DNA from 2 places in the Kribbella sp. NPDC051718 genome. Region 1 is predicted to be linked to the other one. Evidence: riboswitches for the same ligand, from Rfam matches in the RefSeq annotation. Region 1 holds a riboswitch; the other holds the start of a gene.

The links. Region 1 has a riboswitch for cobalamin ahead of AB0M15_RS23780 (ribonucleoside-diphosphate reductase subunit alpha). Riboswitches for the same ligand answer to the same signal wherever they lie in the genome.
Region 2: linked by a shared signal. The riboswitch ahead of AB0M15_RS40725 (magnesium chelatase subunit D family protein) and the one ahead of AB0M15_RS23780 (ribonucleoside-diphosphate reductase subunit alpha) in region 1 are both predicted to bind cobalamin.

The regions. Positions count from the first base shown of each region.
Region 1 covers NZ_JBFAYZ010000006.1:244,037-249,174, reverse strand. Annotated here, with positions in the region: gene AB0M15_RS23780 (ribonucleoside-diphosphate reductase subunit alpha) at 1-2,458, opposite strand, end outside; cobalamin riboswitch at 2,644-2,773, opposite strand; gene AB0M15_RS23775 (serine hydrolase domain-containing protein) at 2,899-3,999, shown strand; gene AB0M15_RS23770 (NUDIX domain-containing protein) at 3,996-4,700, opposite strand; gene nadC (carboxylating nicotinate-nucleotide diphosphorylase) at 4,769-5,138, shown strand, end outside.
Region 2 covers NZ_JBFAYZ010000020.1:3,286-8,423, forward strand. Annotated here, with positions in the region: gene cobN (cobaltochelatase subunit CobN) at 1-2,573, shown strand, start outside; gene AB0M15_RS40720 (5'/3'-nucleotidase SurE) at 2,586-3,341, shown strand; cobalamin riboswitch at 3,356-3,489, shown strand; gene AB0M15_RS40725 (magnesium chelatase subunit D family protein) at 3,562-5,138, shown strand, end outside.

The DNA.
Region 1 (5,138 bases):
CGGAGACCATCACCTGGTCCCACAGCCCGCGCGCCTTGAGGTCGGCGACCAGGTACGGGTTGGCGACGGTGAACTCGCCGGACATGTTCGACTTCACGAACAGGTTGCGGTAGATCGGCTCGATCGACTGGCTGACCCCACAGATGTTGGAGATCGTCGCGGTCGGCGCGATCGCCAGGACGTTGGAGTTGCGCATGCCGTCGCGGAGTACCTTGCCGCGCAGCGCGTCCCAGTCGAGCTGCTTGCTCGTATCGACGGTCAGGTCGCCGTTGCGCGCCCGGCGCAGCAGCTCGAGCGAGTCGATCGGCAGGATGCCCTGGCTCCACAGCGAGCCCTCGTACGTCTGGTACCGGCCGCGCTCGGCGGCGAGATCGCTCGACGCCTCGATCGCGTGGTAGCTGATCTGCTCCATCGAGCTGTCGGCGAACGCGACGGCCGCGTCGGAGCTGTACGGGATGCGCAGCGCGAACAGCGCGTCCGCGAAGCCCATCAAGCCGAGGCCGACCGGGCGGTGACGCTGGTTCGCGCGCTCCGACTCGGGCGTGGTGTAGAAGTTCACGTCGATCACGTTGTCGAGCATCCGGATGGCCGTCTTGACGGTGCTCTTCAGAAGCTCGGCGTCCAGACCGGTGTCCGTCAGGTGCGCGACCAGGTTGACCGAGCCCAGGTTGCAGACCGCGGTCTCGTCGACGGTGGTGTTCAGGGTGATCTCGGTGCACAGGTTCGACGAGTGCACGACGCCGTCGTGCTGCTGCGGCGAACGCAGGTTGCACGCGTCCTTGAAGGTGATCCACGGGTGACCGGTCTCGAACAGCACGGTCAGCATCCGGCGCCAGAGATCGACGGCCTTGACCCGGCGGAACACCCGGATCTCACCACGGTCGGCGGCTGCCTCGTAGTTCTCGTACGCCGTCCGGAACGCGGCGCCGTACAGGTCGTGCAGGTCCGGCGCCTCGTCGGGCGAGAACAGCGTCCAGTCGCCGCCGGCCTCGACCCGCTGCAGGAACAGGTCGGGCACCCAGTTGGCCGTGTTCATGTCGTGCGTGCGGCGACGCTCGTCACCGGTGTTCTTGCGCAGGTCGAGGAACTCCTCGATGTCCATGTGCCAGGTCTCGAGGTACGCGCAGACCGCGCCCTTGCGCTTGCCGCCCTGGTTCACCGCGACGGCCGTGTCGTTGGCGATCTTGAGGAACGGTACGACGCCCTGCGACTCGCCGTTGGTGCCGCGGATCTTGGCGCCGATCCCGCGGACCGGGGTCCAGTCGTTGCCCAGACCACCCGAGTACTTCGCCAGCAGCGCGTTGTTCCGGATGCCCGCGAAGATGCCGGACAGGTCGTCGTCGACCGTGGTGAGGAAGCAGGAGCTGAGCTGCGGGCGCGTAGTACCGGAGTTGAAGAGGGTCGGCGTGCTCGACATGAACCGCATCGAGCTGAGCAACTCGTAGAACTCGATCGCGCGGTCCTCGCGGTTCTCCTCCTTCAGCGAGATGCCCATCGCCACCCGGAGGAAGAACGCCTGCGGGAGCTCGAACCGGATCTTGTCGATGTGCAGGAGATAGCGGTCGTACAGGGTCTGCAGGCCGAGGAAGGCGAAGTCCAGGTCACGCTCGGGCTTGATCGCCGCGGCCAGCTTGGCCAGGTCGAACGTGGCCAGCTCGGGGTCGAGCAGGCCTGCGTCGATACCGGTCTGGATGTACTGCGGGAAGTAGTCGACGTATGCCGTGGCCATGTCGGCCTGGCTCGCCTGCCGCGGCTCACCGTGCACCCGGCCGAGCGTCTCGCGACGGATCTGGTCGAGCAGCAGCCGGGCGGCCGCGTAGCTGTACTGCGGTTCCGTCTCGACGTACCCGCGCGCCGCCATCACCAGCGCGAGCTCGACCTCGTGCTGCGCGATGCCGTCGTAACAGGAGCCGAGCGTCTCGTTGAGGATCAGCTCGGCATCCACCGAGTCGAGGCCCGTCGCAGCCTCGGCGACGATGACGCGGAGCCGGTCGACGTCCAGCGGAGCGGTGCTGCCGTCGGCGGCTCGGACGGTGATCACCGGCTGGGTTTTGGTACTCAGCTCGGCCGCTGTGTCGGGGGTACGGGCCTTGGTGCGCTCTTCGCGGTACAGGACGTAGGCGCGAGCGACCTGGTGCTCGCCGGCCCGCATCAGCGCCAGCTCGACCTGGTCCTGGATGTCCTCGACCTGGACGCTGCGCCTCGCGTCGCCCCTGCTGGTGATCGCTTGGATGATTTTGGCGGTGAGGTCGGCGATCAGGTCGCGGACGCGGTGGCTGGCGCCGGCCTCGCTGCCCTCGACCGCGAGGAACGCCTTGCTGAGCGCGACCGAGATCTTGGTCGGGTCGAAGGCGGTGCTGTTGCCGTCCCGGCGGACGACGGTGAGCTGGTTCGGGGGTGCGGCCTGGTCTTTGGCTGACTGACCTGCTGAAACGATGGTCACAAGCGCTCTCTCCACGCGAGTCTCTTGGTGACCGAGACCCGGTTGAGCGCATGACGGGACGCGCGCGCAGATCGTCGAGGAGCCCAGACTCCACCCGTGGGCTGCCCGCGCGGTACTGCCACTGCTGGTGCGCGCCAACCCGACGGTCTGCTGCTGTCTCGCCCTGCGACCCGCCCTCGAGGTCTCGGACAGCGCGTGCCGGCGGCACGCGCGCCGGTCGCAGGTATTCGGGCTCACGGGACTGCTTCATCCGCTTACCGCTGCGGGGCAGCCCCGGATTCTCACCGGATTCCCCTGTCGACCAGTGCTGAGACCTTAACCCGCTGAACCCCACATCTAGTGCCTCGACTCGCCGCATGTCGCACATCTTGTGTGAAAAACGCATCTCGGGGCAATGTCAAGTTTGGCTCAGCGGCTCCGACCCGGTACTGAGAGTCGTCCAACGAGGAGCCGGTATGAGTGAGTTGTTGCAGGAGCAGATCCAGTCCGTCATCGACGGGCTGGTCGCGTCGGGTGCGGAGAACGGCGTACAGGCCGCTGTCTACCGTCGGGGTGAGTTGATCGTGGATGCGGTGGCGGGGATGGCCTCGGCTCGGAGGCCGGTCGCGTCGGACACGTTGTTCTATGCGGCGTCGGCGGTGAAGGGGGTGACGTCGACCGTTGTGCACGTGCTGGTGGAGGAGGGGGTGTTGTCGTACGACACGGTGGTGGCTTCGCTGTGGCCTGAGTTCGGGGCTCATGGCAAGGAGTCGGCGACTGTTCGACAGGTGTTGACGCATTCGGCCGGCGTACCGGCGGTGCCCGCGGATCTGACGTTGGCGCGGTTCTGCGATTGGGACGAGATGTGTGCGGTGATCGCCGGGCTGGAGCCGTGGTGGGTGCCGGGGTCGCGGGTCGGGTATCACGCGGTCACCTTCGGCTTCATCGTCGGCGAGGTCGTGCGACGGGTTTGCGGCGCGCCGATCTCCTCGGTGCTGGCTGATGGGATCGGTGCGCGGCTGGGGATCGCGGGGGAGTTGTACTTCGGCGTACCGGCGTCGGAGTTGGGGCGGGTGGCGCATTTCGAGGACGACCCGGCTGGGGCGGCTATGTTCGCTTCCTTGCCTCCGGACTTTCCGCTCTTCAAGTCGGGCCCGCGATCGCTGTTCCCCAACGCGGCCCTCGCCAACAACGTGGAGGTGACGATGGCGGACATCCCTGCCTGGGGGACCGTCACCGCTCGCGGCTTGGCCCGGATGTATGCCGCTCTGATGTCTGAGGTCGACGGCGTACGCCTGGTGCCGCCCTCCCGACTGCGCGAGATCACAGCCCTCTCCACCACCGGCCTCGACGAGATGACCGGCGGACCCGCGCAGTACGGCCTCGGCTACACAGTCGGCCAGGTCGGCATGCGCCCCGTGTCACCGACCGTCTTCGGCATGGTCGGCATCGGTGGCAGTGCCGCGTACGCCGACACCGCCACCGGCATCTCGGTAGCCGTCACCAAGAACCGCTTCAACCCCACCGAAATCAACGCTTTCGACCAGGTCTGGGACCTCGCCACCCGGGCCTGTTAGCGGGGTGGTCGGAGTACTGCGAAGGGGTCGGTGACGGTCAGTTCGCGGGCGGCGAATTTGTAGACGGTCGCGGGCCGGCCGCCGCTCTGGCCGGGGGAGGCTCGGCGCTCGGTCGGGTCGATGACGTGGCGTCGGGTCAGGACCCGGGTCAGGTTGGTGGCGCCGAGCTCATACCCCAGTGCGGCGCTGAACAGATCGCGCAGCTCGGCGATCGTGAACTCCAGGGGAGCCAGCGCGAAGCCGATGTTCGTGTAGGACAGCTTGGCGCGCAGCCGACCGACCGCGGCATCGATGAAGTAGTGATGGTCGAACGCGGTCGGTGGCAGGTCGTCGACCGGATGCCAGACCGTGTCGGACGGAAGCACCGGCTGTACGTCGGACGGAACCAGGCCGAGGTATGCCGTCGCCAGGACGCGGGCCCGCGGATCGCGATCGATCGCACTGTGGGTGGCCAGCTGTTCGAGGTGTGCGACGTCGCGGACGTCGACCTTGGTCGCCAGGTGCACGCTGATGGCTTCCCGGAGCCGCTGGGTGGGCTCGACCCCGCCGCCGGGCAGCGCCCAGCGGCCGCGATGCGGGTCTCGTGCGCGCTCCCACAGCAGGACGCACAGCCTGCCGTCCCGGACCGACAGGACCACTGACAGCACCTCGTGCGGGTAGCTGGGGAAGTTAACCGGATCACCTTTCTTGGCTGCGGGCACGACGCCGATGGTAGCGTGCAGCTAGTTATCGCCTCTGGAGCGAAAACCTCATGGAGGGCGGGCATGCTGTGCAACTCACAACGGAGACGGTCCGGACCGCGGTCGCGGCCGCGTTGGCCGAGGACCGGTCGGTGGACGACGTCACCACCAGATGGAGCGTCCCGGCCGAACTGCAGGTCGAGGCGACGGTGGTCGCCAAGCAGGCGGGTCGGGTGGCCGGTCTGCCGCTCCTGCAGGGCGTGTTCGCCGCGATCGATCCCACCGTCACGGTGCGGCCGGCTGTTGCCGACGGCGATCCGGTCCTGCCTGGACAGCGGCTCGCGTCGATCAGTGGTGCGGCGCACTCGATCATCACCGGCGAGCGGGTGGCGCTGAACTTCGTCCAGCGAATGTCCGGCATCGCAACCCTCACGGCAGCCTTCGTGGCCGCTATCGGAG
Region 2 (5,138 bases), on a different contig from region 1:
ACCTCGACGAACTCCAGGGCGCGGACGGCGCCGACGGCCTGATCCACCGGCTGATCGCGGCCGGCGGTCACGACGTCGACTGGCTCACCGACGAGCAGTTGTCGAGCGCAGTCGCCAAGATCCCGCTCTCGACGTACCAGCACTGGTTCGGCAAAACCCCCGAAACGTTGCAACAAGCAATGATCGAGGCGTGGGGCGAGGCCCCCGGTTCCCTGTACGTCGACCAGTCCGGCCCCGAGCCCGCGATCGCCCTCGCCGCTCTCCAGTTCGGCAACGTCGTACTGATGATCCAGCCGCCCCGCGGCTTCGGCGAGAACCCGGTCGCGATCTACCACGACCCGGACATGGCCCCGTCGCACCACTACTTGGCGGCCTATCGCTGGCTCGAAGCGCCAACGGAAGAAGGCGGTTTCGGCGCCCACGCGGTCGTCCACCTCGGCAAGCACGGCACGCTGGAATGGCTGCCTGGCAAGGGCATCGGTATGGCCGCCGACTGCGCGCCCGACGCGGTACTGGGCAACCTCCCGCTCGTCTACCCGTTCATCGTCAACGACCCCGGCGAGGGCACGCAGGCCAAGCGCCGCGGGCACGCCGTGATCGTCGACCACCTGGTACCGCCGATGGCGCGCGCCGAGACGTACGGCGACATGGCCAAGCTGGAGTACCTGCTCGACGAGTACGCCACGGTCTCGGCGCTCGACCCCGACAAGGTCCCGACCCTGCGGGCGCAGATCTGGACGCTGATCCAGGCCGCCCAGCTGCACCACGATCTGCACACGTCCGAGAAACCGGAGGACGAGGAGTTCGACGAGTTCGTCCTGCACCTCGACGGCTACCTCTGCGAGATCAAGGACGTCCAGATCCGCGACGGGCTGCACATCCTCGGCGGCGGGCCGGACGGTGAAGCGCGGGTCAACCTCGTTCTCGCCGTACTGCGTGCGCAGCAGATGTGGGGCGGCGTCTCGGGCGCCGTACCCGGTCTGCGAGCCGCCCTCGGCCAGACCTTTGGCGTCGACGAAGCGGCGATGCTGGAGAACCCGGGCGTCGCCGTACCGGAGCTGGCGGACCTGGCGACGCTGGCTGATCTCCCTGCCGTGAGCGGGGCCGATGGCGTCGACCTGCTGGAGGCCGTCGCGCGCAAGCTGGTTGTCAGCATGGAGACGCTGGCGTGGGACGCGGCCAAGGTCCCGGTCGTCATCGAGGAGGTGCTCGGTCGCTCGAGTGCTCAGGTTGAGAAGTCGTTGCAGTTCGCCGCAGACGAGGTCGTACCGCGGCTGGCCCGCACCGGCGACGAGCTGACGAACGTACTGCGCGCGTTGGACGGCCGTTTCGTCGAAGCCGGGCCGTCGGGGTCGCCGACGCGCGGCCTGGTGAACGTCCTGCCGACCGGCCGGAACTTCTACGCCGTCGACCCCAAGGCGATCCCGAGCCGCAACGCCTGGGAGGTCGGTGTCGCGCTGGCCGACTCGCTGCTCGCCAGGCACAAGGCGGAGACGGGGGAGTGGCCGCGATCGGTCGGTCTGACCGTCTGGGGTACGTCCGCGATGCGCACCCAGGGCGACGACCTGGCCGAGGTGCTGTGGCTGCTCGGCTGCCGCCCGGTCTGGGATGAGGCGTCTCGCCGCGTCACCGGGTTCGAGGTCGTCTCGCTCGAGGAGCTGGGGCGTCCGCGCGTCGACGTGACGATCCGGATCTCGGGCTTCTTCCGGGACGCGTTCCCGCATGTCGTCTCGTTGCTCGACGAGGCCGTCCGCACTGTGGCCGCGCTCGATGAAGATGCCGAGAGCAACTATCTTCGGGCGCACGTCGACGCTGATGTTGCTGCAGGCAATGATCTGCGGTCGTCGACCGCGCGCGTCTTCGGGTCCAAGCCGGGCTCGTACGGCGCTGGATTGCTGCCGCTTGTCGATGCGCGCAACTGGCGTACCGATGCCGAGCTTGCCGAGGTCTATGCGGTCTGGGGCGGGTACGCGTACGGCAAGGATCTCGACGGTGCGGAGGCCCGGCCGTCGATGGAGCGGGCCTATGCGCGGATCCAGGTCGCGGCGAAGAACGCCGACACCCGCGAGCACGACATCATGGATTCGGACGACTACTTCCAGTACCACGGTGGCATGGTCGCGATGGTGCGCCACCTGACCGGTTCCAACCCGAAGGCGTACATCGGCGACTCCGCAGTACCGGCTCAGGTGAAGACCCGGACGCTGGAGGAGGAGACCAAGCGGGTCTTCCGGGCGCGGGTGGTGAACCCGCGCTGGATGGCGGCGATGCAGCGGCACGGGTACAAGGGCGCCTTCGAGATGGCGGCGACCGTGGACTACCTGTTCGGGTACGACGCCACGGCCGGCGTGGTGGACGACTGGATGTACGAGACGCTCACCACGGAGTACGTCGCGAACCCGGAGATCGCCGAGTTCTTCCGCAAGTCCAACCCCTGGGCGCGGCACGGGATCGCGGAGCGGCTGCTCGAGGCCGCCCAGCGCGGATTGTGGGCCGAGCCGAGCAAGGAAGCACTGGAAACCCTGCGCACTGCCGTTCTTGAGACCGAAGGTGACATCGAGGACCGTGCCTGATTGGGTGGTCGCATGGCGCCCGAACAGCTGAGAGTCCTGGTCACCAACGATGACGGCTATGAGTCCCTGGGCATCCAGGCGCTCGCTGCGGCCATGGAAGGCCTAGGCCATGCGGTCCAGGTGGTGGCGCCGTGGGACGACCAGAGCGGGGTCGGGAGTTCGCGAGCCGGGATGATCGGCAAGGCGATCTCGTCGAAGGTCGGTGAGAACGGCTTCATCGGGATCGACGGGACGCCGGCGCTGGCCGTGACGCTGGCCCGGCTCGGCGCGTTCGGGCCGTCGCCGGACGTGGTCGTGTCCGGGATCAACAACGGGCACAACATCGGCCCGATCCTGCACTCCGGTACGGTCGCCGCCGCGCTGACCGCGTCCAGCCAAGGGCTGTCCGGGCTCGCGATCAGCATCGACTCCGAGCAGCCGTCGTACGTCGAAACGGCAGCGGCCGTGGCTGCGGAAGCGCTCTCCTGGCTGCTCGAGCAGCCGCAGGGCACGGTCATCAACGTCAACGTCCCCGACGTACCGCTGGCCGAACTGAAAGGCGCCCGGTGGGCCCGCCTGGTCCCCTACGAGCGCTCTCGGCTGGTACTCGAGAAGGCTCCGACGGGTGAGCCGATCGTCGGTCTGGTGTTGCGCGAGCCCCCGACGGAGACCGACACCGACGAGGCGCTGCTGCTCGCCGGCTACATCACCGTCACGCCGATCACCGGCGTCGGCGAACTCCCCGGCGACTCCGCCGCTACTCACCTGACGGCGGCCTTCTCGCAGTAGCGTTCCGGCCGGTGTGGAATGATCGCCGGGACGGTTGTGGAGGAACACCGGTGACGGCCCCGCGGGGCTGAATTCCGGGGCGGTCCCGCCACTGTGACCGGGCTCATGCCCGGAAGCCAGAACATCTGCCACCGTCCGTCAGGGAGCGCTCTCCGCGCCCCTGGCGTGCCAAGTGCCGAGGCGGGCGTGGACACCCGCAGGACGAAGGGAAGCACCGCCGATGGGGTCAGCCCCGAACCACCAGCCGATTCCGACCGGTTTCCCGTTCACGGCGGTGGTCGGGATGGAAGACCTCCAGCTCGCGCTGATCCTGGCGGCAGTCTCGCCGGCGATCGGCGGCGTACTGATCCGCGGCGAAAAGGGCACGGCGAAATCCACCGCCGTCCGCGCCCTCACCGAGATCCTCCCCGCTGTAGACGTGATCGAGGGTTGCCGTTTCTCCTGCGACCCCACCAACCTCGACCCCACCTGCCCCGACGCCCCCCACACGACCGCCCCCGGCCCCGATACCTCCGCTGCGGGTGCTTTTCCCGCGGCGATCTCGCGCCCCGCGCGCCTCGTCGAGCTGCCCGTGGGTGCTACCGAGGATCGGGTGCTTGGGTCGTTGCATCTGGAGCGAGCGCTCTCTGAGGGTGTGACGGTCTACGAGCCCGGTCTGTTGGCGGCGGCTCATCGCGGGTTGTTGTACGTCGACGAGGTCAACCTGCTCCACGACCACCTGGTCGACGTCCTGCTCGACGCCGCCGCGATGGGACGGGCGACGGTCGAGCGGGACGGCGTCTCGATCACCCACCCGGCGCGGTTCGTGCTGGTCGGCACGATGAACCCCGAGGAGGGCGAGCTCCGCCCGCAACTCCTCGACCGCTTCGGCCTGACGGTCGACGTCGTCGCCAGCCGCGATCCCGCAGTACGGGTCGAGGTGATGCGGGCGCGACTCGCGTACGAGGCCGACCCGACCGTCTTCATCAGCCGGTACGCCGGCGCGCAAGCCGAACTCTCCGAGCGCATAGTCAAAGCCCAGTCCCGCCTGGCCGACGTCATCCTCACCGACGCCGCCCTGCGCCAGATCGCCGAGATCTGCGCCTCCTTCGACGTCGACGGCATGCGCGCCGACCTCGTCACCGCCCGCACCGCGGTAGCCCACGCCGCCTGGTCCGGCCGAACTGTCGTCGAGGTCGAAGACGTCCGAGCCGCCGCCAAGCTGGCCCTCCCACACCGCAAACGCCGCAACCCCTTCGACGCGCCCGGCCTCGACGACGACCAACTAGAACAAGCCATCCAAAACAGCACCCCCCCAAACCACACCCCCGACGACGACCCAGACGACACCCCCGACGGCGGTCCCGACGGAGGCCCGGGCAGCGGCGGCCCCGACGGCACCCCGCCAACCGAAACCGACCACGCGCCGAACACCGACGCCGAACTCGACCGCCCCGACGCGCCCCAGCCGCCGACCGACGCAGCTGACCCAGACAAGGCCGACAACCCAGGAAGCGCTCTCCTCGGCCCAGCGCCCACCGGCCAAGTCGCCGCCAGCGCCGAGCCATACAAGGCCCGCCTCCTGAGCGTCCAATCAGCAGGCGCAGGCGTAGCCGGCCGCCGCTCGAGAGCACTCACCGAGGTTGGCCGAGTAGTCGGCGCCCGCCCCCGAGTCGGCCGTGAATCCGGCCGCCCCCACCTCCTCGCCACCCTCCGCGCCGCCGCCCCACACCAACACGCCCGCGGCCGCACGACCCCCACCCGCCCCGCCCCCGGCAGCTCCGGGCTTGCCGTGTGGGCCTCGGATGTTCGGCTTGC